DNA from 2 places in the Planococcus shenhongbingii genome. Region 1 is predicted to be linked to the other one. Evidence: predicted binding sites of a transcription regulator. Region 1 holds the regulator's gene; the other holds the start of a gene.
What was found. The regulator LexA, encoded in region 1, represses DNA repair genes until DNA is damaged. The targets are predictions, from matches to a motif close to CGAACATATGTTCG.
Positions count from the first base shown of each region.

Region 2: a site for LexA is predicted at 8,077-8,090, ahead of uvrB (excinuclease ABC subunit UvrB). Genes of this name have one in related genera too.

Region 1 is NZ_CP129235.1:2,502,125-2,517,450, reverse strand. Features, by position in the region: gene QWY16_RS12510 (rhodanese-like domain-containing protein) at 1-284, shown strand, start outside; gene QWY16_RS12505 (trimeric intracellular cation channel family protein) at 330-938, opposite strand; gene QWY16_RS12500 (methionine gamma-lyase family protein) at 1,049-2,281, shown strand; gene QWY16_RS12495 (MerR family transcriptional regulator) at 2,403-2,786, shown strand; gene glnA (type I glutamate--ammonia ligase) at 2,827-4,161, shown strand; gene QWY16_RS12485 (YolD-like family protein) at 4,641-5,006, shown strand; gene QWY16_RS12480 (DUF6376 family protein) at 5,152-5,598, shown strand; gene QWY16_RS12475 (hypothetical protein) at 5,766-5,990, shown strand; gene QWY16_RS12470 (hypothetical protein) at 6,160-6,363, shown strand; gene QWY16_RS12465 (hypothetical protein) at 6,499-6,924, shown strand; gene QWY16_RS12460 (hypothetical protein) at 6,972-7,166, shown strand; gene QWY16_RS12455 (class I SAM-dependent DNA methyltransferase) at 7,248-7,979, shown strand; gene lexA (transcriptional repressor LexA) at 8,040-8,660, opposite strand; gene yneA (cell division suppressor protein YneA) at 8,827-9,144, shown strand; gene QWY16_RS12440 (YneB family resolvase-like protein) at 9,141-9,794, shown strand; gene QWY16_RS12435 (DUF896 domain-containing protein) at 9,852-10,085, shown strand; gene tkt (transketolase) at 10,173-12,176, shown strand; gene QWY16_RS12425 (YneF family protein) at 12,309-12,542, shown strand; gene QWY16_RS12420 (hypothetical protein) at 13,143-13,565, shown strand; gene QWY16_RS12415 (hypothetical protein) at 13,718-13,996, shown strand; gene QWY16_RS12410 (alpha/beta hydrolase) at 14,031-14,963, opposite strand; gene QWY16_RS12405 (hydroxymethylglutaryl-CoA lyase) at 14,979-15,326, opposite strand, start outside.
Region 2 is NZ_CP129235.1:1,198,040-1,213,365, forward strand. Features, by position in the region: gene QWY16_RS05925 (fatty acid--CoA ligase family protein) at 1-1,031, shown strand, start outside; gene QWY16_RS05930 (S9 family peptidase) at 1,162-3,138, shown strand; gene QWY16_RS05935 (DUF5658 family protein) at 3,185-3,541, opposite strand; gene QWY16_RS05940 (enoyl-CoA hydratase-related protein) at 3,927-4,703, opposite strand; gene QWY16_RS05945 (ABC1 kinase family protein) at 4,806-6,422, shown strand; gene QWY16_RS05950 (YhjD family protein) at 6,555-6,920, shown strand; gene QWY16_RS05955 (competence protein ComK) at 7,049-7,603, opposite strand; gene QWY16_RS05960 (IDEAL domain-containing protein) at 7,778-8,017, shown strand; gene uvrB (excinuclease ABC subunit UvrB) at 8,161-10,143, shown strand; gene uvrA (excinuclease ABC subunit UvrA) at 10,150-13,032, shown strand; gene QWY16_RS05975 (DUF4097 family beta strand repeat-containing protein) at 13,134-14,309, shown strand; gene QWY16_RS05980 (M20/M25/M40 family metallo-hydrolase) at 14,445-15,326, shown strand, end outside.

The sequences.
Region 1 (15,326 bases):
CCGACGATTTGCTTGAAATAGTAGAAACCGGACAAGAGATTCAGTTGATCGATGTCCGTGAATATGAAGAAGTGGCATATGGCATGGTGCCAGGCGCCAAACATATTCCGCTTGGCCAATTGCCGGAGCGCATCGCGGAATTGGAAAGCGCAGAACCCGTCCATGTGATTTGCAAAGCAGGAGGGCGCAGTGCGATGGCTTGCGACTTTTTGGAAGCGAACGGCATGGCAACAGTCAATGTCGAAGGCGGAATGATGAATTGGAACGGCGAAACCATCGCCTAATTGAAAAGGCTGGTCAACTTTCAAAGTTGACCGGCCTTTTTTAAGTTATGAAGCTGAATGAATATGGCGTGTCGGCAATTTCCATTTATATAGATAGGAGAGAATGCGCAATACGGTAATGCAAACGAAGAGTATATACAAGAGGAGATCTGAGCGAACCAGATCGAAACTGATAAGAATGCCGGCAATCGCTGCCCAAATCGCATATATTTCGGACCGTAAGACGAGCGGTTTCCGGCCGGCAAGCAAGTCACGGATTATGCCGCCACCGGAACCGGTCAATACGGCTGCCACAACTACTGCGTAAACCGGCAAGGCAAGATCCACGGCGTAAAGCGCACCTTGAATAGCAAAGGCAGACAAGCCGACCGCATCGAAAAAGTGGCCCCAACGGTTCCAAGGGCCTAACAGCTTATTGGGAAATAAAAATGCTAGTGTGATTGAAGCAAGTGCTAATTGAAAAAACAATTCCTGTTCCCACAGAGCCGATACGGGCACCCCGATTAATATATTACGGACAGCTCCTCCCCCGAAAGCTGTCACGATTCCGAGCAAATAAACTCCGAAAATATCATATTCTTCTTCCATTGCTATAATTGCGCCAGATACCGCAAAAGCGATGGTTCCGATAGAACTTAAAACCTCCCACGCCATTTTTCAGCACTCTCCTAATTTCTTCAACTGTATGAATTTTAGCAGAATTTGACGCAATTTCAAGTTTAATTGCATAATAAGTAAGTGAGTAAATTAGAATGGAGAATACCATGCAAACTATGATTAGACAAATTGAAGACATTATACAAAACGAATTGCGGAATGCCGATGACATCGCATTTTTCAACCAGCAGAAAGTGCTGAACGCCTTTCATAGCCAAAAAGTCAGTGACCACCATTTCAATCCGTCGACGGGCTATGGCTATGACGATGAAGGGCGAGATACACTGGAGCGGGTTTATGCAGAAGTTTTTAAAGCGGAAGCGGCTCTTGTACGGCCGCAGATCATTTCCGGAACACATGCCATCACGATTTCCTTATTTGGTGTTTTGCGGCCGGGGGATGAATTATTATATATTACCGGAAAGCCATATGACACTTTGGAATCCATTGTATCCGGTGGAGAAAAAGATACCGGTTCACTGAAAGACTTCGGCATCAGCTACCAGCATGTGCCTTTAACAGCGGCTCATCAAATCGATTGGCAGGCTATTGAGGAAACGGTTCATGCAAAAACGAAAGTCATTGCAATCCAGCGGTCCCGCGGGTACGATACACGGCCATCATTCACCGTAGATGAAATTGAAGAAATGGTTAGACGGATTCGTACGTTAAAGCCCGATGCCGTTATTTTTGTTGATAATTGCTACGGGGAATTTGTGGAAGAACGTGAACCGATTGAAGCTGGAGCCGATTTGATTGCCGGCTCGCTGATTAAAAATCCTGGCGGCGGCATGGCGAAAATCGGCGGGTATATCGCGGGGAAAAAAGATTTAGTGGAAAAATGCGGTTACCGCATGACTTCTCCGGGTATAGGAGGTGAGGCGGGGGCATCGTTGAACGCACTGCCGGATATGTACCAAGGATTTTTTATGGCTCCCCATATTGTATCTCAAGCATTGAAAGGAGCGATTTTCACTTCGGCCTTGCTTGAATCGGCCGGAATGGAAACGACGCCTCATTATGCAGATAAGCGGACCGATTTAATCCAGTCTGTGTCCTTTAAAACCGCTGAACAAATGATTGCGTTCTGTCAGACCATTCAAGCGAGCTCTCCAGTCAATGCGCAATTCAAACCGGAACCTGCTTATATGCCAGGATATGAAGATGATGTCATTATGGCTGCTGGAACATTTGTCCAAGGATCAAGTATTGAATTGACAGCGGATGGCCCGATCCGTCCACCCTATACGGCTTTTGTCCAAGGCGGATTAACCTATGAACATGTGAAAATCGCGGTCTTGAACTCAGTTGAAGCTTTAAAAAAAATGAATTTACTTTAAATCGATTCTCGCATCTTGAGATGCGGGGATTTTCTGTGTCAGGAAACCTAACGTGTTGTTGACAAATAAACTGACATGAGTTAAACTGAAAGAGTAGTAATAAGTGAAAAGGGTGAAAAAAATGACGAATCGGGTTCGCCGGACGATGCCGCTGCTTCCAATCAGCATTGTTATGCAGCTGACGGAACTAACAGCGCGCCAAATCCGTTACTATGAAGAGCATGAGTTAATCAGCCCTGCCCGTACAGAAGGCAACAAGCGGATGTTCTCATTGAATGACGTGGAGACCTTACTGGAGATCAAAGAATATTTAGACCAAGGACTCAATATGGCAGGCATCAAGAAAATCTTCGCGATGAAAGTGCAGCCTCAAACTGAGCAGGTCAAACCGCAAACCATCAGTGACGCTGAATTGCGTCGGATCATGCGGGAAGAATTCATGAGCCTAAAAGCGTATGACAGAGGCGGACATCGCCAAGCGGATTTATCCCGTTTCTTTCATTGAAACGGGTTACATAAACAATTCATAGGAGAGTGAAGAGAACATGGGGAAAATTACTAAAGAAGACATTAAACGATTAGTGAAAGAAGAAGAAGTAAACTTTATCCGTCTGCAATTCACCGATATCCTGGGAATCATTAAAAACGTTGAAATTCCAACATCTCAATTGGACAAAGCACTTGACAATAAAATGATGTTTGACGGTTCTTCCATAGATGGCTTTGTGCGCATCGAAGAATCGGATATGTACTTATTCCCGGATTTGGATACTTGGGTCGTATTCCCTTGGATCACCGGGAAAGGAAAAGTCGCCCGCTTGATCTGCGACATTTACCGTGCGGATGGCACTCCGTTTGAAGGAGACCCACGCAATAACTTAAAACGTGTCCTTAAAGAAATGGAAGAGTTAGGATTCACGCATTTCAACCTTGGGCCAGAACCGGAATTCTTCTTGTTCAAATTGGATGAGCGCGGTGAACCATCGCTTGAACTAAACGACAACGGCGGATATTTTGACTTGGCTCCAATGGACCTTGGGGAAAACTGCCGCCGCGACATCGTATTGGAATTGGAAGAAATGGGCTTTGAAATCGAAGCTTCCCACCACGAAGTGGCTCCAGGGCAGCATGAAATAGACTTTAAATATGCAGATGCGATCAAAGCTTGCGATGATATCCAAACATTCAAATTGGTCGTTAAGACCATTGCACGCAAACATGGACTTCATGCGACATTCATGCCGAAACCGTTATTCGGTGTCAGTGGTTCAGGTATGCACATGAACGTGTCCCTTTTCAAAGGCAATGAAAATGCATTCCTTGATGAAGACGGCGACATGAAATTGAGCGAAACGGCTTATCAATTCATGGCTGGAATTCTTGAACATGCAAAAGGTTTCACTGCTGTCACTAATCCGACAGTAAACTCATACAAACGATTGGTGCCTGGTTACGAAGCACCTTGCTACATCGCTTGGTCAGGCCAAAACCGCAGTCCTTTAGTGCGTATTCCGGCTTCGCGTGGATTGTCTACTCGCGTTGAAGTGCGTTCAGTCGATCCTTCGGCGAACCCTTACTTGGCAATGGCAGTATTGCTTGGTGCAGGCCTTGACGGCATCAAGAAAAAAATGACGCCGCCAAAAGCGGTAGACCGCAATATTTACGCAATGAACAGAAAAGAACGCGAAGCGGTGGGCATCGAGGATCTTCCGCCAACATTATATGCTGCACTTCAAGAACTTGAAAAAGACGAAGTCATGACCAAAGCACTTGGGGAACACATCCTTAACAACTTTGTAGAAGCGAAAGAAATTGAATGGGATATGTTCCGCATTGCTGTACACCCATGGGAACGCGAACAGTATCTGAAGATGTATTAATAAAAGGCAAAACCGCTGGAACCTTAGGGCTCCAGCGGTTTTTGTGTTGTGTTGAAAGAGGGCAATTGGTCAAGTTCAGAGATACGATCAATTATTGAACAAGGAAATTTAAAAACGCTCCATGTATTCATCCGCTTTTTCCATGGATTGTTCTTTCGTTTACTTAAAAAAGGGATAATAAATGTCAACGGTGATCTGGTAATGTGCATGACTCAAACGTTCACTGACATACTTCTTGTCGGTATGGAAATAATGAGTCGAATAGGAACCCGAATAGCTCTTTCAAACAAATTCCGGCATTACCGAAAAAAACCAGAGACCATCAAAAGAATGAAAGTGGTTTGATCAACAAACTGAAAATATGGAATCGAAAGCCCTCATCTTGGAAATAGGCCGAAGATTTATATTTTTCTTGTAATAAGAACTAATGTTCTGTATAATGTTATTCAACAAAGAGATATGACAGGAGGGCGAAGGTTATGGTACTACTAAATAGAGAGCTGAAGCAAGCAGGCAATCCAATAGGCAAAAGAAATATCAAATGGCAGGGATTAAAGATGTCCGAACATATGAAATTCTTAAGCGAATGGTATGCAGAAGATAAACAGGAAAAGAGACCGGAATTAGATAATGAGGCAAAACATTTAATCCAGGAGGAATTGACGAGTGCGCTAATACGCAAATGCCAAGTTCGGATGCAATTATGGAAAAACCATGACCTACATTACCATGTCGGGAGAATAGTGGAAATGGATCCCGAGACGAGAACAATCGTCTTCGACGAGCCTTTTGGAATGAAACGGTTGCCAATTGATGAAATTGTCAAGATCATGCCAGTTGACTAAATGATAAATCCCGCTGGAACCTTTAGGCTTCGGCGGTTTTTTAATTGCCTTGAAGAGCACAAAGCAAGGGGACCGATTTTTAGGAAGTTGTTTTCGTCCGTGCTATACTGATACCATCAATAAAGCATTACATGGAGGACAATCGATGAAGAAAACATATATGGTATTACTGATGATAAGCGGTATGTTGCTTAGCGGCTGTTCTGCTCTTGAAGGCGTCAGCAATACATTGAATTACGCAACTGAAGCATCGGAATATGCCAATGAGGCGAGTGCTTTTGCGAAAGAAGTGCCTGATTTGGCAAAACAGGCAGTCAACGACGAACAGGCGGCCCAAGAACTCGAAACACGGCTGGAAGAAATGAAAGCGACAATTGAGGAGTTCAATAAACTCGAGGCTCCTGAAATTGGTGCGGATCTCCATCAGCAAGTGGTCAATCAGAACAATCGGGCGATTGAAGGGATCGATTTATACTTAGAGAATATTGAAAATGGAAAACTGGATTCAGAGGTGCTGAAGAATACGGAAGCATTTAAATCTCTTCAGGAAATCACCAGCATTGTGGAGCAAATCAAACAGCTGGGGAACTAACGAAGAATTCCGGTCAAAGGCCGCCCGCATTCACCTGCTGGCGGTCTTTTCATAGGAAAAAGAAAGCAGTGGCTTTTTAACTGAATTCCTGTAAATGCTGTCTTTACATAAAATTTTAAAGGATTATGCATAGTTGCTGAAGAAATTTTAAAGGAGGAGGTGAGAGTGTGAAGAAATTCGTCATCCAGTACTTTTTGGAAAAAGGCCTTACTGTAGAAAGAACGGTAGAAGCAGAGTCGAGAGAAGATGTGGCCACTATGGCTCTTTCTGAAAGCATCGTCCAGTATGAAGACGTTTTTGGAGAACTGAATATTTTTAATAAAGCAGACGTTAAATTGGTGAAAGTTAAAGATTATACAGAACCGGTCACCACTTCTAGAAGAGGCGGTTAAGAAATATGCCAAAGAATTTTATGTTATTTGGGAAAGCTCTTGAATGGGAAAAGATTATTTTCCTGAAATAAGGGTATATATAAAATAGATAGCCTTTACCTCTATTTAATAATCCGTACTGAATTTTCTATGGCAATCGCTGCCAAGAGGATTTTGTGGGGGTGATTAAATGAAAAAGGTCCAAGGAGTAAAAAGTTTACTGAGGTACCTCGAAGCAGCGGATTATCCGATGACTGAAGAGCGGGTGCAAGAATACATGGCCCAACGGAAGATTCCGCATAACCAGTCTTATGGCGATACGATTTTTTTTGATTTAAGCCATATTGATTGGTGGATAGCAGAACAGCGGAAACTGGAGAACAAAAATAATTAAGTTTTAACAACACCCTGAAGCCGGGTCCTTTTCAAGAAAAGAATTCGGGTTCGGGGTATTGTCTTGCCTAAAAAATGTAACTTTTTTGAATAGCGGACGTCTTAATGACGAGGAAGAAAATTGGAGGAGCCCTGGATGAAGATACTTAAGGTTTTAATTGTACTGCTTATCGTATTATTCCTTGGAGCGATTGGTGTGTATTATTTCGGCACTAATATGGCTTCAGAAAAAATTGTAGACGAAGCAACTGAAAAACTGGACACTAGCGGGCAAATGGAAAATATACAGTCGCGTGTGGAAGATGATCCTGAATTGTCAGGTTATATCGAAGAAGCAAAGGCGGCTGACGAAAGTTCCCTGCCATTCAATTCAACCGGACAAGCAACACGGGTATTGATCCAAAAAGTCGGGCTGACGGAATTGAACAATATTAAAAGCGGTGTCGAAAACGGAACAATGTCTCATCAGGAAGCCATTCAAAAACTGGAACAGGACTTGACGGAAGAAGAGATGCTGGCATTGAAAGTCATCGCCTATAAAGAGATCTACGGAAAACAATAAACGCTATCTATGGTAAACTGAAGAAAGTATACAGAGGAGGTCAGTGAATGAAAACATTTCAAGTAGAATTCTATTTTGACCAAGGGAATACAATTGTCCTATCTGTACAGGCAACAGATAAAGAAGCTGCTTTAGGTAAAATTCCTTCAAACGGAACTTACGATGTAATAGATGAAGCAAGCGGAAAAATTTATCGTATCACCATTAATCTTGTCAAATATATCGTAGTCAACGCATCTTGATAAAACAAGCATCGCTCTCGCAGCGAATGCTTTTTTTATACCTGAAAATAAGGGATCTTTAAGACAAGGGGATGAAGAAAAGTGGAATTCAAAGGCGCTAGTGCGTATGATCAGAAAGATTTTCTAAATCAGTATCTACAAAGGAGAAGCCGGGAAGAAAGCCCGAATAATGCGATTGAAAAACCGGTGATCATGGAACTGCTGGGAGAGGTAGAAGGGAAAAGCATACTGGATCTGGGATGCGGAGACGGCAGCTTTGGGAAAGAGCTGCATACGGCTGGAGCAAAGAGTTATATGGGTGTAGAAGGTTCTGCGCAGATGGCAACAATGGCGAAAAATAACCTGAAAGGCACCAATAGCAGCATTCTCCAGGAAACGATGGAAACGTATGCGTTTTCTCCGAATGAATTTGATTTTGTGACTTCCCGCTTTGCCATTCATTATGTTGCCGATATAAAAGAGCTGTTTATAAAAGTGCATCAATCCTTGAAAGAAGATGGCAAGTTTGTCTTTAGCGTGCAGCACCCACTGACAACTTCTTCTTTTGTCAGCAAAAAAGAAGGCGAACGAAAAGGGAATTGGATTGTGGATGATTATTTTAACGCAGGCGAACGAAAAGAGCCGTGGATTGATAAAATCGTCGTAAAGCATCACCGGACCACTGAGCAATATTTTAGCTCTCTCATCGAGGCGGGCTTTAATGTGGTATCGCTGCGTGAAGGCGAACCGAAACGGGAAAATTTCAGGAATGAGGAAGAGTATCAGAGGCGCAAAAGAATTCCTATTATGCTTGCGTTTTCCTGTGAAAAATAAAAGTGGAAAGAGAGGTTCATTCATAGAAAAAACGCTGAGAAAAAATTCTCAGCGTTTTAATTAGAGGATTTGGCGGTAAACGCCAACCACTTTGCCTAAAATAGAGACTTGATCGACGATAATCGGATTCATCGAGGAATTCTCAGGCTGCAAGCGGAAATAATTATCTTCTTTGAAAAAACGTTTCACTGTTGCTTCGTCATCAGCGGTCATGGCAACCACAATATCTCCATTGTTAGCTGTCTGCTGCTGTCTGACTACCACGTAATCCCCGTTCAAAATACCGGCTTCAATCATACTTTCACCCATAATTTCAAGCATGAAAATATGGTCATCTTCGGTACCGTAGGATTGAGGAAGCGGAAAGTATTCTTCTACATTTTCAATGGCGGTAATCGGCAACCCTGCAGTAACTTTACCGATCAACGGAACATGCAACACCGGGTTTCTTTCAATTAACGCATCTTCGGTGCTTATAATTTCAATTGCTCTTGGTTTAGTTGGGTCACGGCGGATCAATCCTTTGCTTTCCAAACGGGCCAGATGGCCGTGGACAGTCGAACTGGAGGCCAGGCCAACTGCTTCTCCGATTTCACGAACAGAAGGCGGATAACCTTTAGCACGAACTTCATCTTTTATGAATGTCAAAATATCTTCTTGGCGTTTCGATACCTTTTTCAACAGTTTCACCTCTTTTTAGTTATTCAGTATGTTTTTCTACCCATAGTATACCAACTTGGGATATGAAATGCAAACATAGGTTCGAATTTCTTTGTTGACAAAAACACCTGTTCGCATTAATATAAGAACATATATTCCGAACACACATTCTTAGGAGGCGGTTCATATGACAATCATTCAAAAAAACTCTTATTTTACAGCATTATTTACCCTTATACTTGTATTTTCAATTTTTTCGGTAATCACCCATAACAATGAAAAAACACAAATGAGCCATGTCCAAATTGAAAAAGGCGATACTTTATGGACTTTAGCGGAAGCATTCAGTGGAGACACCCCTCATCAGCAATGGATCGATGAAATTATGAAGGAAAACGGATTAACCACTGCTAAAATCGTTGCAGGCCAATCACTTAAGATTCCCAGCGACCAACTCAAATACACCCCTGATGAAACCATCAAGCTGGCAGGTGACGCAGAATGAAAAAAACTGCGTTAATTTATTGCCGGGTCAGCACCACGAAAGATACACAGGAAACTTCGCTCGAAAGACAAGAAGAAGAGCTGCTGAAATTTGCATTTGAACAAGGATATATCGTCGATCAAATATTTTCCGATCAGCATAGCGGCTATGAAATGGACCGTGAAGGCTTACTGGAAATGCTGAACTGCATAAAGACCGAAAAAATAGCTGCTGTTTTTATCCAGGACGAAACCCGTCTTGGACGAGGGCATGCCCGCATCGCCCTTTTGCATGTCATGAAAAAATACGGCGTTGAAGTCTACACTTTATCTGACCAAGGACCGATTGCCTTGAATGATATGGATGATATGGTGCTGGAAATTTTAGCGATCGTCGAAGAATACCAGCGGAAAATACATAACGCCAAAATTAAACGAGGCATGAAACGTGCAGTTGAAAACGGCTATAAACCCGAAAAGAATTTGAAAGGGAAAGGCAATCCGGAAGGACGGGAGCGCCTTGATTTGCCAATCGACCAAATCGTCAGCCTGAAAGAAAACGGACTGACATTCCATGAGATTGCAGTTACATTGCAGGGATTCGGCTACCAGGCGAGCAAAGCGACTGTCCATCGCCGCTATAAAGAATTTGAACAGATGAAACAGGGCTAATATATTGCAGAAACCCATCTTCTTTTGTACGATATGTAAGTAGAAAGGTGGGATTTGATGTTATCACCCGATAAATTAAATCGAATTAATGAATTATCGCGTAAATCCAAAAGAGCAGGACTGTCGATAGAAGAAGCGAAAGAACAATCTTTATTGCGTCAAGAATACTTGCAGACATTCCGGAAAACGATGCGCGGAACCATTGAAAACGTAAAAGTGATCGATCCGAATGGCGACGATGTAACGCCAGAAAAAATTAAGAATATCCGGGAGAACAAGTATTTAAATTAATACTTGTTCTCTTTTTCGTTGTATTCTTTTCTATTGTTGACTACACTAGAAAGGGATGAAATTTTGTTCTAGAGAGGATGTTTTTTTATGTCAAACCATGCAGATCAACTTGCAGTGACTACGATTCGCACACTTTCCATTGATGCTATCGAGAAAGCTAATTCCGGGCATCCTGGATTGCCAATGGGAGCAGCTCCTATGGCTTACACATTATGGACGAAACATATGCACCATAACCCTAAAAATCCTAAATGGTTCAACCGTGACCGTTTCGTATTATCAGCTGGACACGGTTCAATGCTTTTATACAGCTTGCTTCATTTGAGCGGATATGGACTTACATTGGATGAAATCAAAAACTTCCGCCAATGGGATTCGAAAACTCCCGGACACCCTGAATACGGCCATACAGAAGGCGTTGAAGCGACTACAGGACCACTCGGCCAAGGAATTGGGATGGCAGTAGGAATGGCTATGGCAGAACGCCATTTAGCGGCTACATACAATAAAGAAAACTTGAATATTGTTGATCATCATACATTCGCTTTATGCGGAGACGGTGACTTGATGGAAGGCGTTGCCGGCGAAGCGATTTCACTGGCTGGCCATTTGAAATTAAATAAATTGGTCGTCCTTTATGACAGCAATGACATCTCATTAGATGGCGATCTTCACATGAGCTTCTCCGAAGACATTAAGAAACGCTTTGAGTCTTATGGCTGGAACTATCTGCGTGTTGAAGACGGTAACGAAATGGACGATTTGTCTGAGAAAATCGCGCAAGCGAAACAGTCATCTGACAAACCGACAATCATCGAAGTGAAAACCGTCATCGGATACGGAGCTCCAAACAAATCCGGTAAAGCGGATGCGCACGGTGCACCACTTGGCGAAGCCGAAATGAAACTGGTAAAAGAATACTACGAGTGGACCTTCGACCAGGATTTCCACGTGCCGGAAGAAGTATACGAAACGTTCAAACAAGCAACTGAAGAACTGGGCGGCAACGCTGAAGCGGCATGGAACGAGTTGTATGCTGAGTACGAAGCGCAGCATCCTGAACTGGCTGCACAGCTTCAAAAAGCAATCAAAGGAGAACTTCCAGAGAACTTCGATGCTGATTTCCCGACTTATGAAGTTGGCAAAAAGCAAGCTACCCGCGCTTCTTCAGGCGATATGGTCAATGCTATCGCGAAAGCTGTTCCTTCATTCTTTGGAGGCAGTGCGGACCTTGCCGGATCAAACAAAACAAACATCAAAGGCGGAGGCGACTTTGACGCTGAAAATCCAACCGGGCGCAATATCTGGTTTGGGGTACGCGAATTCGCAATGGGAACTGCCTTAAACGGTATGGCGCTTCACGGCGGCCTGCATGTGTTCGGCGGCACATTCTTCGTATTCAGTGACTATGTACGCCCGGCAATCCGTTTGGCAGCATTGATGGGCCTTCCTGTAACTTTTGTATTCACTCATGACAGTGTAGCGGTAGGAGAAGATGGACCAACTCACGAACCAGTTGAGCATTTGGCTTCGCTGCGCGCTATGCCGAATTTGAGCGTTGTCCGCCCTGCGGATGCAAATGAAACAAAAGCGGCTTGGAGATTGGCTTTGACTGCGAAAACGGCTCCAACTTTATTGGTTCTTTCGCGCCAAGACCTGCCTGTACTAGAGCACACGAATGACTTGGCAGCAAGCGGAGTTGAAAAAGGTGCTTATGTGGTTTCGCCTGCCGAAAACCCGCAAGCTTTGCTATTGGCAACCGGTTCTGAAGTGAGCCTTGCAGTAGCAGCTCAAAAACAATTGGCTGACGAAGGAATTTCCGTTTCTGTTGTATCGATGCCGTCTTGGGATCGTTTCGAAAAACAAGACAAAGAATACAAACAGTCGGTTATTCCGAAAACAGTCAAAAAACGGTTGGCAATTGAAATGGGCACTTCATTTGGCTGGGAACGCTACACAGGCGATGAAGGCGATATCCTTTCTATTGACCGCTTTGGCGCCAGTGCACCAGGCGAGCGCATCATGAAAGAATTCGGCTTCACACCGGAAAATGTTGTGGCTAAAGTCAAGAATTTAATTAACGAACAATAAAATGACATAAAAGCGGAAGCTGTAAGATGCTTCCGCTTTTATTATTTTGATCTTATGGTCATGTGCACGATTTTATAGTATAATCCATTGTGGTGCACTACTTATTTATGCAACACGAAGGAGGTAACATGAATGGCTACTTGGATCTGGATCGTAATCGTTATCGTGGCGTTGATCGCAGGTGTTGCGCTTGGCTTTTTCATCGCTCGTCAATATATGATGAAGTATTTGAAAGACAATCCACCGATTAATGAAGAAATGCTGCGCATTATGATGATGCAAATGGGACAAAAACCGTCTCAGAAAAAAATCAACCAAATGATGGCTCAAATGAATAAAGCTTCTAATAAACCGGCTAAAAAATAATTTATTAAACTAAGTAGTATCAAGGGTGACAGTTTAATTTTTGATTAATGTTAAAGTGAAGGAAGCTTTATTTATGGGAATATCTCTATTCAGAGCGTCTAGGGTGAATTTTCGTAAGTTTTTCATTCATCATTGGTTTATCCTTCATTTTGCCACTACAAGACCACTTTCTCTGTTGAAACTAAAGCAGAGAGGTGGTTTTTTCTATGGAATTAGAAGATGTATTGAAGTAATATATGTGTCACTGTGAATCAAAGAACTTTACTCATAGACTATGATTAACAAGTGACAGGAAATGAAGCAGTTAAATATATTTTAATTTGTATATTTAGATACATTTAGAATAAATACATTCATAAATAACCGAAGGCTCTTCAAAAGCAACTAGCTTACAATAAAATTATAGTGTTTTATTACCCACAATTTTTTTTATTAATTCAGTAATAAAACACTTTTAAGTGGCTTAGCTGTTGGTTCAAAGTAAAGCTAGTCTCATTTAATTCTATCACAAAAAATCTCTTCCTTTAGGTCCTGTTAATTTTCTGACTTTTCAATTAAAATGGTATTTAATACAGTAAAAAATTGCAAGGAGGAGAGTACATGACTAATTCTATTGAAAAAAATTTTGAATTGGCTGGTTTGTATGAATATATCCGAAGTCGATTGTCTGCTGTCGGTTTGTGGATTCATAATGAAAATGCCAAAGAAACGCTTCAATTTTTCAAAAACGAAAAATCTTTCTTGTTGAGAGAACGTTATCTTGGTGCCATTCAGTATGAAGGAAGTGCTGATTTTTCAAAAAAAGAGCCTCACACTGTTAGTTTTCGGTTTAAAAGAAGCAATCTAACAGACGCTTTAAAAAATGATTTAGAAAAAATCATAACATTTCGGTGTGATAAAAACAAAGGACCATCTATTAATCCTTTATCGGAATCTATTGCTTTTAAATTTAAGCAACTGGGAGAAAATGAGAAATCAACCATAGATGAAATTATTCGTACATTAAAAGAACATTTGAGATAACTTGAAAAGTGTTGTCTTATATCTAGATAGCGGTTTTCAAGTATGGCGCATTATAAAGTATTCAATAGAGATGCGCTTTTTCTCCCTGCGTTTCAAATAGCAGCAAAACAGGGATATGAAAAGAAAACAACTAAAAACGGGAGGGGAATAGTATGCCTGAACAAGAAGAGTTCGTTTTCTACATGCCAGTGATTGAAAAAGAAGAAACGAAGGAAAAAGAAAGTTTCACTACGCAAATGGAAGGCGTCGGCAAAGTTTTGCCCGTGTCGATGGAGCAGATCAATGAAATGGTGAAAGGGTTGTCGGACTATACTTTGGATACAATAGAGTTGCATGTTAGAGGTGTAGCGAGAACAGGCCCGATGGTTGAGTTTTTCATCGGAGCAGAAGGAGAAGCAGGGCTAAAGCTGGTTTTAAAAAAAAAGAAATAAGTCGAAGCAAAAAAGCACTCTCATGGAGTGCTTTTTACATTTCTGAAGTCATCAAGCCGTTTGCGTCTAAAAATTCTGCAACGGTTTTTTCGTATTCTTCCGGGTATTTATTATAAGACTGGGCATGCGCTCCTTCAGCAAAAAAATTGATCGCTTTTGGGTCGGGCTTTATATCAAACATTTCCTGTGACATTTCCGGCAGGACGAATTCATCCTCCAAACTGTGGATGAAAAGGACCGGGTTTTTGATGTGAGCCACCGCTTCTATCGGCGAAACAGTTGAAATGGAATAGCCATCGCGCAATTTCATAAAGACAGCTGCAAGCTTTAATGCCAGTGATGAACGAATTGGCTGGGTGGTCTTCATGACATGCAGGATTTGTTTGGAGATATCGGAATAAGCACAGTCAATGACGTAAAATGCTGCCGTGTCTTCCATGCCTGCGTATAAAAGCGTAGTAGCCCCGCCCATCGACTCGCCGTGGATGCCGAAAAATAAATCAGGTCCCACGTGCAGTCTTAATGCTTCTACTACAGCTTTTAAATCGAGTTTTTCGTAATGGCCGAAACTGGTGGTTTTCCCGCCGCTCTCTCCGTGCCTGCGATGATCGTAGACGACCGAATTAAATCCAAGCCGTTCGAACATGCGGGCGTATTTAAATGAGTTTACTTTGGTTTCTGTGACGCCATGGCAAATGACAACGTATCGTTTCGTGTCATGCGGTTCCAGGAAAATGGCTTTGATGGGATAACCGTTTTCAGACTGGATCCATCTTTCGCTTTTTTTCACTTGGGCGTACCACACTTCATCATAGCGCTTGGCAGAAGTTTCACGCTCTAAAATGAGATTTTCGTCTTTTTTCTTCATATACATCAAGCGATTGCTAATGACAAAGCCAATGACAGCGGCTGTTAAGGTTAAACCAGTTGAAACAATGGCCGAAACCTGCAGCAGTCGTTTCTTCATGGCAGACTACCTTTCCTATGCCTGGTTTTGATAAAGCCGGTACATCCCGGTTTGAACCGGATTTGTCACATGCGGTTCAATTGACTGGACAGCCTCGCATAATAAATCCAGATTGATGCCTGTCTCAATGCCCATGCGGTTCAGCATATTGACCACATCTTCTGTGGCTACGTTTCCTGTAGCACCGGGAGCAAACGGGCAGCCTCCAAGTCCGCCGGCAGATGAATCAAAGCGGTCGACACCGGCCTGCAAAGCAGCAAAAATATTCGCCAGCGCCATTTTTCGTGTATCGTGGAAATGGGCAGTCAGCAGCACATCCGGAAATGCTTCTTTTAATTGCTGGAACAATTCGTAGCTTTCAGC
Region 2 (15,326 bases), 1.3 Mb from region 1:
TCATTTTGTACACATCGGGGACGACTGGCAAGCCGAAAGGTGCCATGCTGACGCATGAAAACCTTTACTCAAACGCACGCGACGTGGGTGCTTACTTGGGCATAACGCCTGACGACCGGGTAGTGGCCACTTTGCCGGTGTTCCATGTTTTTGCATTGACAGTCGTAGTAAATGCGCCTCTGATGCAAGGAGCCACTATTATTCTAGTGCCGCGCTTCAATCCGAAAGAAGTTTTTGAAGCGATCAAATCACAAAAGGCGACGATTTTTGCCGGGGTGCCGACCATGTTCAATTTTATGTACCAGTTCCCGGAAGCTCAGACAGCCGATTTTGAAACAGTCCGGCTAGCCATTTCAGGCGGCTCTGCGATGCCGGTCGCGCTGCTTCACAATTTCGAGGAAAAGTTCAAGGTCCGCGTTTCGGAAGGCTATGGTTTATCAGAAGCTTCACCGGTGACTTGCTTTAATCCGATTGACCGCGAACGCAAAGCCGGTTCGATCGGCACATCGATCATCAACGTTGAAAACAAAGTCGTCAATGAACTCGGGGAAGAAGTGCCGGCCGGCGAAGTCGGTGAATTGATTGTCCGTGGCCCGAATGTGATGAAAGGCTATTACAAAATGCCGGAAGAGACCAATGCCGCTCTCCGTGACGGCTGGCTCTATACAGGCGACTTAGCCCGGGTTGACGAAGAAGGTTATTTCTATATTGTGGACCGCAAGAAAGACATGATTATTGTTGGCGGCTATAACGTGTATCCGCGTGAAGTTGAAGAAGTGCTGTTTGCCCATCCAGGAGTCTCGGAAGCCGCTGTTGTCGGTTTGCCAGACCCAAATTTTGGCGAAGCTGTCCATGCTTATGTCGTATTAAAAGATGCTTCAGTGACTACTGAAGACCTGCAGACATATTGCGTTGAACATTTAGCCAAATACAAAGTGCCAAGGCATTTTGAGATTCTGGAAGATCTGCCGAAAAACACAACCGGCAAAATTCTTCGCCGTTCTTTAAAAGAGCAAGCATTGAATAAATGATAGAATGGCTTCAGCAATTAATGCTGAAGCTTTTTTGTTTTGGACTTGATTGAAAAAACTGACAGTTTTCCTTATACTAAAGAAACAAGTATTGCGAGTTTCGAAATAGATTTCACTAGGAGGATTTTCATTGAAAAAAAATGCAGTAGAAATAAAAGACTTAACAAATTTAGTGTCAGTCACAGATCCCCATATCTCACCAGATGGTACGAGAGCATTATTTATCCGGACTCATATGGACGAAGAAGAAAATACATACGTTGGCCATCTATATCATATTCATTTGGAAAGTGGAAAAGTGATGCAATGGACGCATGGCAAAGAGCGGGTTTCTGCTCCGGCATGGTCAGCGGACGGCAATTATGTTGCTTTTTTATCTACACGCGATGAAAAAAATCAATTATATGTAATGCCGTCAACAGGCGGGGAAGCACGGGCAGTGACCGATTTTGAAAAAGGAGTCGATGCGTTCCTTTGGTCGCCATGCGGCAAAAAAATCTGGTTTAATGCGCTTGCTAAAGAAGGGAAGACTTTTACAGACAAAGAAGATAAAGATGAAAAGAAAAAGCCGGAACCGGTTTTTGTAACAAATCTGAAATATAAAATGGATGGCATGGGCTTATTGCCGATGGACTTTCATCGCCATATCGGTGTAATTGATATCGATTCCAACGATGTTGAGCAAATTACGGAAGGCAATTATCATTATGGGCTGGAAGCAGTATCACACCGAGGGGATAAACTGGTTTACGGCGTAACACGTGAAGAAAATCTTGATTTCGTTTTCCGCCAGCCGCTATATCTGTATGAAGTCAAAACAAAAAAAGAAATTCCGATAGTGGAAGAAGAAGGTTATTTTGACGGAGCTGCTTTTTCCCATGATGATTCGAAAATCGCTTTTGCGGGGAGCACCCGCCAATTTGAAAACGCCACACATTCGAACATTTATATCTATGATGTTGCACAAGAATCTCTTTTCTGTTTGACAGAAGGTTTGGATGCTCCGATTGGCGATTACGTCGTGGCGGATTTCCAGCAAGGTGCAAATGCTCCGGCAGTGGTGTGGACAAAAGATGATCATTTGTATTTTCAAGTTTCCGCCATGGGAGATGTACGTCTATACTTTGCGTCACTTGATGGCGCCGTTTACCCTGCCTCTCCGGAAATGGAGCATGTTTACGGCTACGACATTTCAAAAGATGGTGTATTCGCTATAGCGGCAATCAGCACTCCGGTAAATCCGGGAGAGTTGTATAAATTGACCATTGCCACAGGCGAACGCCAAGCATTGACCGAGTTCAACAAGACATATATAGAAGAAACTGAATTGATCGAGCCTGCTTCAATCATGGCAGAAGGAGATAAGGGCTGGGATGTACATGGCTGGCTCATGAAACCGCGCGGCTTTGAAGAAGGGGAGAAATACCCGCTTGTGGTCAATATACATGGAGGGCCGCATGCTATGTATGCCAACACGTTTTTTCATGAGATGCAATTGCTTGCTGCACGTGGTTTCGGTGTGTTGTACGTCAACCCTCGCGGCAGCCATGGCTATAGCCAGGAATTTGTCGATGCAGTGCGTGGGGACTACGGCGGATCCGATTACCAGGACATTATCAAGTCCCTTGAAGGCATGATCGAAGAACATAGCTGGATTGATGCAGATCGACTTGGTGTCACCGGCGGCAGTTACGGCGGCTTTATGACGAATTGGATTGTCGGACACACGGACCGTTTTAAAGCGGCTGCCACACAGCGTTCAATTTCCAACTGGGTGTCATTTTTCGGAGTATCAGACATCGGCTATTATTTCAGCGACTGGCAATTGGGCGCTGATATGACGGATGTCGATAAGCTGTGGCAGCATTCCCCGTTGAAATACGCGGGAAATATAAAAACGCCTTTACTGATTTTGCATTCCGAAAACGACTACCGATGCCCGATTGAGCAGTCTGAACAGCTTTACGTAGCCTTGAAGAGCATGGGCAAAGAAACTGAATTTGTGCGTTTCCCTGAAGCCGACCACAACTTGTCGCGTACAGGAAAACCGAATCTGCGCTTTGCACGCCTCGAACAGATTACCGGTTGGATGGAGAAGTACTTATAAGAGTTAAAATCTCAAGAACGCCCGACTTCTGTTGGGCGTTTTGCTTTTATAGACCGCTATTCATCTGGATGATGAACATGAAATTATGAACCATGACAACAAAGGCAATCCAGCTGGCATGAAGAAACAAAATCAGGGAGTATAAAACATTAGCGGAAATTAGCAGGTAGCGCCAGTGGCGGGAGTGATTAGAAATGAATGGCGTAAAAAGCAAACTGAAAAGGCAAAGGGATAATAGGAACTTGATTGTTAGAATGGAGAAAGGAGAAAAAGAGCTTAATAAGGGATTGCCTTCTGTTATATAACCAAACTTGATGCCACAGAAAGTCAGGATTCCATCGAGAATATTCAAAATGCCCAGTATCCAAACATAAATTTTTAATGGAGTGTTTTGCTCAGCCATAACTATGCTTCACCTCTCGCATTTATTGAAATCATTTTAGAATAAACTCTTTTTGTCCCAGTTAACGGTTATTAATATAGAAGTACCCATTTGTTTTACTATTCAGACGTACAATTAGACTATAAGAAATTTTTTTAATTAAAAATATTATTTTTAATAGTTAATTTATCCTTCAAAATGCTAGGCTGCTTAAAGGCATTCTGTAACTTATAAGAATTTATGTATAAAAGCCTTTTGACCATAAGTAAATTGGCAGTGAATAGAAAAAGAAGGAGCACTCCGAAGAGATGCTCCTTCTTTTTATGGGTTTTCTTCAAGTTGTCTGCGTCAACACAACGCCAATCCAAAAGCCGTGCATCCAGCACGGCTTTTTTCTGATCCGATATTATTTCCCTTTAAACACAGGTTTCCGTTTTTCACTAAATGCCATCAATGCCTCTACACGATCCTCTGTCGGAATGGTCAGCTCGTAAGCTTTCCGTTCGATATTCAAGCCAGTTTGCAAATCAGCGTTCATGCCATTTTTGATGGCGAATTTCGCTTGCTGCAATGCGATCGGGCCATTGGCGAGCATCATATCAGCGAACTGGGCAGTGACCTCAACCAGTTCAGTGCGAGGCACCACTTTGGTGACGAGCCCATAGTCCAGCGCTTCAGCCGGCTTTAAGCGGCGTGCCGTCAAAATCAGTTCCATCGCTTTTGACTCGCCGATCAAACGCGGCAGCCTTTGTGTACCACCGGCTCCTGGGATGATGGCAAGGCTGGTCTCGGTTAACCCGAGAAGCGTATCATCCGTGATGATGCGGAAATCGCAAGCGAGTGCCAGCTCCATTCCGCCGCCAAAGGCAAAACCGTTAATCATGGCAATCGTCGGCTGCGGCAAGTTTTCAATCGTCGTAAAAACTTCACCAATTTTAAAGATATTGCGCTTCACATGCTGTTCAGTCAGCGTCTTGCGTTCTTTCAAGTCGGCTCCGACACTGAACGCCTTTTCTCCAGCGCCTGTAAAGATAACGACGCGGATATCCGGATTGATCCGGATCGCTTCGACCACTTGGCTCAGTTCAGCCAACATGTCATAGTTGAAGGCATTCATGGAATCCGGCCGGTTCAATGTGATGAAGGCCAAATTGCCATGCTGTTCGTAATGAATTGTGTCCATTTCCATCCCCCTTTTAATCGTTCCATCCGTTAAAAACATACCACTTTTTGGACTATTCCGCCATCAGACTCTATAATTAAGCGCAGAGAGGGGACTTTTTTTATGAACCGTATCGCTTTGATCCGCATTTATCGGATTGTTTATATGGCCATCAAATTTTACACCCAAGCGATGCTTTTCCAGCGCCGCTACCGCGGAAATTGGAATCCGCTTGTTGAAGAGAAATGGGAAAAGCTTGTCACGAAGCAGGCAAAAAATTATAAAATTTTGGCCTTGAAGCTTGGCGGGCTTATGATTAAACTGGGACAATTTTTGTCGACGCGGGCGGATATTATGCCTCCGACATTTCTTCAGGAACTCGAAGGTTTGACAGACCGTGTACCTTCAGTGTCACGCAAAAAAATCGTTTCTGTTCTTGAAAAAGACTGGAACTCTCCATATTCCAGTTTTTTGACTGATTTATCGGATGCTGCTGTGGCCTCAGCCTCTATCGGGGAAGTTTACAAAGGCGTACTGAAAGACGGAACCGAAGTGGCTGTAAAAGTGCAACGGCCTGGAACAGACCGTATTTTACGTGCTGATTTTCAAGCGATGCGGATTGTTGTTTGGATGTTGAAAACGTTCACGCCACTGTCCAAACAAATCGACTTCCGGCAATTGTACCGGGAAATGACCGAAACAATTGGAGCAGAGTTGAACTTTTTGCAGGAACTTCAAAGCGGCCGCTCATTTTCCGACCGTTTCAAAGAGACGGAAGGCGTTCGTTTTCCAATTTATTTTGACGATCTCTCAACGCGCCGCGTACTGGTAATGGAGTGGATCGAAGGCGCGCGCATAACCGACCTCGCTTTTATTGAGAAACATAATCTTGATCGCCATGCCATCGCAGAACGGCTGTTTATTTTATTTTTGGAACAGGTCCTTAATGGCGGCCAATTTCATGCCGATCCGCATGGCGGCAATATTTTGTTGAAACCGGACGGCACTATTGTGCTGATAGATTTCGGCATGACCGGAACTATTTCCAAGTCGGACGCCCAAGCAGTGCTGCGGATAGCTGAAGGCATCGTTTTCCAAAATTACGATCAAGTGCTGGATGCCCTTGAAGAATTGCGTTTCCTGTTGCCGAATGCGGATCGGGATCTTTTAGCAGACACCATTGCGCGGCTGGTTGCAGCGTATCAGTCTAATGAATTGATGCAGATGGACAGTTTTGTTGTAGAGCGCTTGCTCCGCGATATACAGGATATTGTCCGGACGCAGCCTGTCCAGCTGCCTGCTGAATTTGCATTTTTTGGCCGGGCTACATCAATTTTTATAGGTGTTCTCCATGTTCTGGATCCCGCTATTGATTTATTGGCGCTCGCCCGGCCCCGCATATTGGAATGGGCGGCTTCTCAAAAAGAAGGCAAGCGGATTATTGGCAAAGAAGACGTGCTGCGCTGGGCAATCAATGCAACAGGCCCGCTCCGCGTTCTTCCGCAAAAAATCATCAATTATCTTGAAGAGCCGGAACGGATGCGCCATTACTTGGAAAACCGGGATGGGCGGCAGCGGGAGCATCAGCGGGATTTACAGAGCCGGATGTTCGCCGGGATTTTCACGATTCTATCGTTTACAGGCATATCGATGGCTGTCTGGTTTTCACATGAAGCTTTTATGTGGGTTTCATCCATTTTCTTTGTCGGTTCACTATGGGTTTACCGGTCGATTAAATAATAGATAATGATAAGATAAAAAAATCTGTGCCAAGAGCGGCACAGATTTTTTTGCTTTCAAGTCTTGCAATTTACTGAATTCGGAGTAGAATTAATAAAGAGAACAAACGTTCCCTTTTGAGGAGGTGTAAAAATGCCGTTGATCTCACAAGAGGAAATTGCCCATTTTGAAAAAGCCATTTATTTGCCGATGGTTTTAATCATCTTGGAACGTGACCGTATGTTATTCGAAAAAGGATCTTTTAAACTAAAGAGGCCGTATATTGAATTAGTGGATGGCGCCATCAAGCAGGTTCATAAAGAACTGCAGGAAACAAAAATCCATATGCGCAAGCACCATATGAAGATGATAAAAGGCACTGGAGATGATACATTCACCGAATACGTATTTTACCATGGGGGGTATGAAGACCACCGGCGCTATTTGAATGTGCGTTTGCGCAACCGGGTAGAGGAATTGCTGCGTGTTTATTTAGCGATGTCTTACCAGGAAATTTAAGGTGTTTTTATAATGGAGGTCTTGGCAGTGGGCAGATTACAAAGAGGCAGAGCTATACATACAAGAGCGTGATGCTTAAAAGGCTGCAGCAGTTTCAGTCTGTCTCTTTGTTATTTCAATCGGAAAACTCAATCAAGAGGATGTTGTCTTCTGGGGGGATATCTGCGTTTCGTCAAATATACCATTTGATGCTGATGGACTTGCTGGGCATTTTTAAAAAACCTGCGCAGAGAACCTGCAAAAGAATGCTGGTTTCTTAACGCGACAGGAGACACATCAAGTGGGACAGCTACACCATTGCTTAAGGAAATTATGCTGCCTTTTCCTGTATCATCGCTTTCGACTAGCTCGACAGCATCAAAGTTGAACCAAACCGATTCTTTGTTTTTCGGAGAGTGAGTAGGAAAGAACAGAAGCGGATTGCCGTAATACTCACCGATGATAATGGGGGGCTTATGTTTGACGCGAACTGCTTTTTGAGAATAAAGAGTGGCGCTTTCCATCGATCCTCTGTAGAAAGTACAAGAAGAACTTACAATTTTATAAACCGATTCTTCCACAATGAATTCACTTCGATCTTCAATTACACGTGTCCACGTTCGATGTCCGTCTATATACGGCAAAAGTGCATATGTATTGCTGCACACCGTATATGAAGAGGGATTATGATTCTTATTGCCCATTAACTTATACCCCCTAAATTTACTATACATAAATATTGTAACAACAAATGGAAGATTAGCAATGGCTTAGTCTAAAAATAAAATCTTTTCTATTTCATTAGAATTTTCAAAAAACATTTGATTATTGATAGACTTTTAATGTATACTAATGAAAAGCATTCGGGGTGATGAAGAATGGAAAACTATTATTCTTATGCTGACTTCATGAAAGCGATGGCTCAAACAAAGAAAATTACAGAAGCGGAAAAACTGCTCAATGATATCTATTTGGATTTGTTTTTGAAGCATGTACACCGCTCTCAGCAAGAAGAACAGCTCATGACGCTTATCGACCAAGCCCTGGACACTAATGACCGTGAAGCATTCGCCAACTATTCAGCCCAATTGCAGGCTTTAAAATGCGATGAAGAATAACGAAAAAACCGCTCCTCAGTGAGCGGTTTTTTTATTTTGTCTAAAAAAAGACAAGCAAAAAAACATACGTTCGCTTTTTGTTAGGGGAATTTTAGGGCATATGATAAAATAGAGAGAGTGAAACAAACAGGAGGACATCAATTATGAAACAGGAATTCAAACTCCAGGCCCCTTATGAACCTGCAGGTGATCAGCCTCAAGCAATTGCGGAGTTGACTCAAGGAATCATAAACGGCAAGCGCTGCCAGACTTTGCTTGGAGCAACAGGCACTGGGAAGACCTACACCATGTCAAATGTGATTCAGCAAGTGAAAAAACCTACATTGGTCATGGCCCATAACAAAACCTTAGCAGGACAGCTTTACAGTGAATTCAAGGAATTTTTTCCGGATAATGCGGTTGAATACTTCGTTAGCTATTATGATTACTATCAACCGGAAGCCTATGTGCCGCAATCCGATACTTATATAGAAAAAGATGCCAGCATCAATGATGAAATCGATAAATTGCGGCACTCGGCGACAAGTTCGCTGTTCGAACGGGATGATGTCATCGTCATAGCTTCGGTATCGTGCATATATGGCCTCGGTTCGCCAAAGGAATACCGTGAACTTGTAGTATCCCTTAGAAAAGGAATGGAAATCGAGCGCAATCAGCTTTTACGAAAATTAGTCGACGTTCAATATGAACGCAACGACATCAACTTTATCCGTGGAACTTTCCGGGTACGGGGAGATGTAGTGGAAATCTTTCCGGCATCCCGCGATGAACGCTGTTTGCGTGTTGAGTTTTTTGGAGATGAAATTGACCGGATCCGTGAAGTGGATGCTTTGACGGGTGAAATCATCGGCGAGCGGGAACATGTTGCCATTTTCCCGGCATCCCACTTTGTTACGCGGGAAGAAAAAATGGTCAAAGCCATTGAGAACATCGAAGCGGAACTGGAAGAGCGATTAAAGGAAATGCGGGCAGAAGATAAGTTGCTCGAAGCCCAGCGCCTCGAACAGCGCACACGCTATGACTTGGAAATGATGCGCGAAATGGGCTTTTGTTCAGGCATTGAAAACTACTCCCGCCATTTGACGCTGCGGCCTCCAGGTGCTCAGCCTTATACGCTCATTGATTATTTTCCGGATGATTTCCTGCTGGTAGTGGATGAAAGCCATGTAACCTTGCCGCAAGTCCGCGGCATGTTCAATGGGGACCAGGCACGCAAAAAAGTATTGGTGGATCACGGATTCCGTTTGCCTTCGGCTATGGACAACCGGCCGCTGACATTTGATGAATTCGAAAAGCATATCCACCAGGCTGTTTTCGTATCAGCGACGCCAGGCCCTTATGAGCTTGAACATACACCGGAAATGGTGGAACAAATCATTCGGCCGACAGGACTATTGGACCCGACCATTGAAGTGCGTCCGATAGAAGGGCAGATTGATGACTTGATGGATGAAATCCGGCAGCGCACCGAGCGCAATGAACGGGTGCTTGTAACGACATTGACAAAAAAAATGTCCGAAGATTTGACGGCGTATTTAAAAGAAGCAGGCATAAAAGTCAATTACCTGCATTCGGAGATTAAGACGTTAGAACGGATTGAAATCATCCGGGAATTGCGGATGGGTGTTTATGACGTTCTTGTCGGCATTAACTTGCTTCGGGAAGGACTCGATATTCCGGAAGTCTCCTTGGTGACCATACTCGACGCAGACAAAGAAGGCTTCTTGCGCTCAGAGCGTTCACTTATTCAGACGATGGGGCGCGCTGCGCGAAACTCCAATGGCCATGTCATTATGTATGCGGATAAAATGACCGATTCAATGCGGAAAGCGATTGATGAAACGACTCGCCGGCGTACCATACAGGCCGAATACAATGAAAAACACGGCATTACACCGATTACCATACAAAAGAAAATCAGGGATGTTATTCGGGCTACTACAGCAGCTGAAGAGACAGAAGAATATGTTTCAAAAGCGGCAGCAGGCAAAAAACTCAAAAAAGAAGACCGCATGAAACTGATTACGCTGCTGGAAAAAGAAATGAAAGAAGCGGCAAAAGCGCTCGATTTCGAACGGGCAGCCGAACTTCGAGACACTGTGCTCGAATTGAAAGCGGAAGGGTGATAAAACTTGAAAAACCAGGAAATACGTATACAAGGTGCGCGTGCACATAATTTGAAAAATATCGATGTCGTCATTCCACGGGATCAGCTGGTGGTAATGACAGGTCTTTCCGGGTCAGGCAAATCTTCTTTGGCATTTGATACGATTTATGCAGAAGGACAGCGTCGGTACGTCGAATCGCTGTCTTCTTATGCCCGCCAATTTCTTGGGCAAATGGACAAACCGGATGTCGACTTGATTGAAGGATTATCGCCGGCAATATCGATCGATCAAAAAACAACGAGCAAAAACCCCCGTTCTACTGTAGCAACGGTAACAGAAATTTATGATTATATGCGGCTGATGTATGCGCGTATCGGTAAACCGGTCTGCCCCAATCATGGTATTGAAATTTCTTCCCAGACGATTGAGCAAATGGTGGACCGCTTGCTGGAGTATCCTGAACGGACAAAAATGCAGATTTTAGCACCGGTAGTGGCAGGCAGAAAAGGGACGCATGTCAAATTACTGGAGGACATCAAAAAGCAAGGTTATGTCCGCGTCCGTGTCAATGGCGATTTAATAGATCTTGATGACAATATCGATTTGGATAAAAACAAAAAACACTCCATTGAAGTGGTCATCGACCGGATCATCATGAAAGAAGGCATTGCGCCGCGGCTGAGCGATTCTCTGGAATCCGCGCTGCGAATTGCGGATGGCCGGGTTCTGGTAGATGTCATGGAACAGGAAGAATTGCTGTTTAGTGAACACCATGCTTGTCCGATTTGTGGATTTTCCATCGGCGAACTGGAACCGCGGATGTTTTCGTTCAACTCACCGTTCGGTGCTTGCGCAGAATGCGACGGAATTGGACATAAACTGGAAGTAGATCCGGAACTGGTTATTCCGGATTGGAACTTATCGTTGGAAAATGACGCGATAGCTCCGTGGAAGCCGACGAGCTCACAGTATTATCCTCAAATGCTCAAAGCTGTCTGCAAACATTATAAGATTGATATGACGGTTCCAGTCAGCGAATTGCCGGAAGAGCATGTCCAGATTTTGCTGTATGGTTCCGGCCATGATAAAATCCGTTTCCGTTATGAAAATGATTACGGGCAAATCCGTGATAACCATATTCATTTTGAGGGTGTCGTAACCAATGTAGACCGCCGTTTCCGTGAAACATCTTCAGATTGGACAAGGGAACAAATGGAAAAATACATGGGCGAGCAACCATGTCCGGCTTGCCAAGGCTACCGCTTAAAACCCGAAACCCTCGCAGTGAAAGTGAATAAATTGCATATTGGTGCAGTTTCCGAGTTTTCCATCGTGGAAGCGGACGAATTTTTTGCAAACCTGGTTTTATCGGAAAAAGACGCGCAGATTGCCAGTGCGATTGTCCGTGAAATCCGTGAACGGGTTAGCTTCTTGATTAATGTCGGCCTCGATTATTTGACTTTGAATCGGGCATCCGGCACGTTGTCGGGCGGAGAAGCCCAGCGCATCCGGCTTGCGACGCAAATCGGTTCAAGGCTGACAGGAGTGCTCTATATCTTGGATGAACCTTCAATCGGCCTTCACCAAAGAGATAATGACCGCTTGATTGGCGCATTAAAAGAAATGCGTGATCTTGGCAATACATTAATCGTCGTAGAGCATGATGAAGATACGATGCTCGCGGCAGACTATTTGATTGATATCGGGCCTGGAGCAGGAGTACACGGAGGCGAAATCATCGCCGCTGGTACACCTGAAAAAGTGATGAAGAATAAAAAATCATTGACTGGCCAGTATTTGAATGGAACGAAATTTATTCCGCTGCCTGCAGAGCGCAGAGAATCCGACGGCCGGGCGATATCCATTCGTGGAGCAAACGAAAATAACTTAAAAAAAGTGGATGTTGATATTCCGCTGGGCTTATTCGTTGCCGTCACGGGTGTCTCTGGATCAGGAAAAAGTACATTGGTCAATGAGATCTTGTACAAATCACTGGCGAGCAGATTGAACCGGGCTCGAACAAAACCGGGCAAACATGAGTCCTTGGAAGGCATCGATGAACTTGAAAAAGTGATTGATATTGACCAATCACCAATCGGCCGTACGCCACGGTCCAATCCTGCCACTTATACCGGGGTATTCGACGATATCCGCGATGTCTACGCCTCAACAAATGAAGCGAAAGTGCGAGGCTATAAAAAAGGGCGTTTCAGTTTTAACGTTAAGGGTGGACGCTGTGAAGCTTGCCGCGGAGATGGTATTATAAAAATAGAAATGCATTTCCTGCCGGATGTTTATGTTCCATGCGAAGTTTGCCATGGCAAACGCTACAATCGGGAAACGCTGGAAGTGAAGTATAAAGACAAGAGCATTGCCGATGTATTGGAAATGACCGTTGAAACAGCTACACAATTCTTTGAGAACCATCCGAAAATTTATCGTAAATTGAAAACGATTGTCGATGTCGGTTTAGGCTATGTTACGCTAGGGCAACCGGCAACTACTTTGTCGGGAGGAGAAGCGCAACGGGTGAAACTCGCTTCTGAACTTCATAAACGTTCCAACGGCAAATCTTTCTATATATTGGATGAGCCGACAACTGGTCTCCATGCGGATGACATTTCACGCTTGCTTCTTGTGCTGCAGCGTTTGGTTGATAATGGCGATACGGTTTTGACCATCGAGCATAATCTGGATGTCATTAAAACTGCTGATTATATTATCGATCTTGGGCCGGAAGGCGGAGACAAAGGCGGGATAATTATTGCAACCGGAACACCGGAAGATATAGCAGCCTCCCAGGATTCTTATACCGGGAAATATCTGGGACCGATTCTGGAACGTGATCGCGCCCGTATGGAAACCTTAGTTAAAAAAGCAACGCGCAAGAAAAAAGTAGCGAAGTGAAACTTTTTTTGATTCGAAACGTATCAATTAAGAGACTATCAAGTTCGGTTTTTGTCTAGCTTCCGCTTTTCATCAAACCGACAAAGAGGAGGCCGCAATACATGCAAAGTGAAAAAGAACGCATATTGGATATGGTGGAAAAAGGCACCATTACGGCAAGAGAAGCAGTAGAGCTATTGAGAGCAATAGACGGCGGTGGAGAACGGGAACAGTCCTCGCGTGATTACGGCCGCAATGATTATCGGGAAAAGCGCGGCAGACGGGGCTTGTTCCGTCCGGAAGACATGGTGAAAAAATTCTCTAAAGATTTTTCGCGTGATTTCTCGAAAGATTTCTCGAAAAACCTTTCCAAAGACTTTAACCAATTGAGCGACCGCATGATGCAGTTTATGCAAAGTTCAGTCGGGAAATTGAAAACGATGGAATTCGATTCTCCATTCGGGGATGCGATACAGTTCAGCCATACCTTTAAACAGGAAAATATTGATGTCAACAATATCATCACCGATATTGCGAATGGCCAGCTGGAAATCTTCCCGTCGCAAGATGATACAATCCGTGCTGAGTGCAGCGTAAAAGCTTATCGGGCAGAATCGGAAGAGCAGGCAAAAGAAGATTTTCTTGATAAATTTGTTTTCATTGCAGATGATCAGAAACTCCGCATCATCAGTGATATGAAAACAACGCAAGTAAATGTGGTGCTGTATGTACCAGCCAAAAAGTATACCCACATTGCTGCCCGTTTATTCAACGGTGGTTTTTCAATGAAGCGCATCGATGCAGCTTTGATTAAAGTGAAAACTGCAAACGGCAAAATCGAATTGAAAAATGTCGATTTTGATGATGCTGAACTAGAAACAGCAAATGGTGCAATCCAAGTGCAGGATGTCCAAGGGAAAGTAATGGAGACAGAAACTTTGAACGGCCGCATTTATATTGATGGTGACATCCAGACAACAGAAGCAAAATCGTTGAATGGCAATGTCGTAGTGACATCGAGATGCAAAGAAGCCCGCAAAGTGGAAGCGAAAACACTGGCAGGAAATGTAGAAATTTATATTCCTTCCCACTTGCCTTTAAGAGGGGAAGTTTCTTCCAACCTTGGCAAAATGGATGTCTTGCTTTCAGATGTTGAACATACCCATGAACAAGGACAATTTATGCAAAAGTCCATCCGTTTTTCAAAAGAAAGCGGAGAAGCTGTGGCAGCGCCTCTTTTGGTCTATGGAGAAACCAAAACCGGTTCTGTACTTGTGCGTTATTTGACAGTAGAATAAATTATAGAAAAAGCCGGCATATAGCATGCCGGCTTTTTTCCATTTCTTGAGCTCTAATGACATATGCGGTACTGTTTAAATAAGGTAGCAACTTCAAAATTGAACAAGAACTAAAAATGATAAGGAGGAGAGTACGTGGCAGAAACGACCATTTCAACCCGGATAACAGAAGTTTTTGATCAGTTGAAAGAAGATGAAGCGGTAAAAAAGGGGTTATCGTTCATTGAGCAAGATCACCATCAAACCATTGCAGACCAGATTGCCTTAACGGAAATTCCAGCACCGCCTTTTAAAGAACAGCAGCGGGCTGAAAACTTTATGCACCGGCTGCAGGCGCTTGGACTTGAAGAAGTTCAAATGGATGCAGAAGGCAATGTTTTTGGAATGCGCAGAGGAAGTGGAGATGGACCAAAGATTTTTGTTTCAGCCCATCTGGATACGGTGTTTCCGGAAGGCACGGATACAACTGTGCACCAGAAAGACGGCATTCTTTACGCACCGGGAATTGGCGACGATACACGGGGACTGGCAGAATTGCTGGCGGTCGTGCGGGCGATGAAGGAAGCAGGGATAAAAACCAGCGGAGATCTCCTATTCGGTGGAACTGTCGGCGAAGAGGGAGCCGGGGACTTGCGAGGAGTCAAAGCGTTTTTTGCTGCGCGTTCTGACATTGATGCTTTTGTATCGATAGACGGTGAAGGATTCAACCATATCACTTACCTTGCAACAGGAAGTTTTCGCTATACCATTACATATAAAGGTCCGGGCGGCCATAGCTTTGGGGCATTCGGGACACCAAGTGCGACGCATGCGCTTGGCCGGGCGATTGCAGCAATTGCGGATCTTGAGACGCCTTCCCGGCCGAAAACGACGTTTTCAGTTGGCCAAGTATCAGGAGGCACTTCGGTTAACGCGATTGCCCAAGAAGCAAGCATGGCTGTTGATTTGCGATCCAATGATGAACAAGAACTCGGAACACTGGAAAGCCGCTTTTTGGAAATTGTCCAAAAAGCGGCT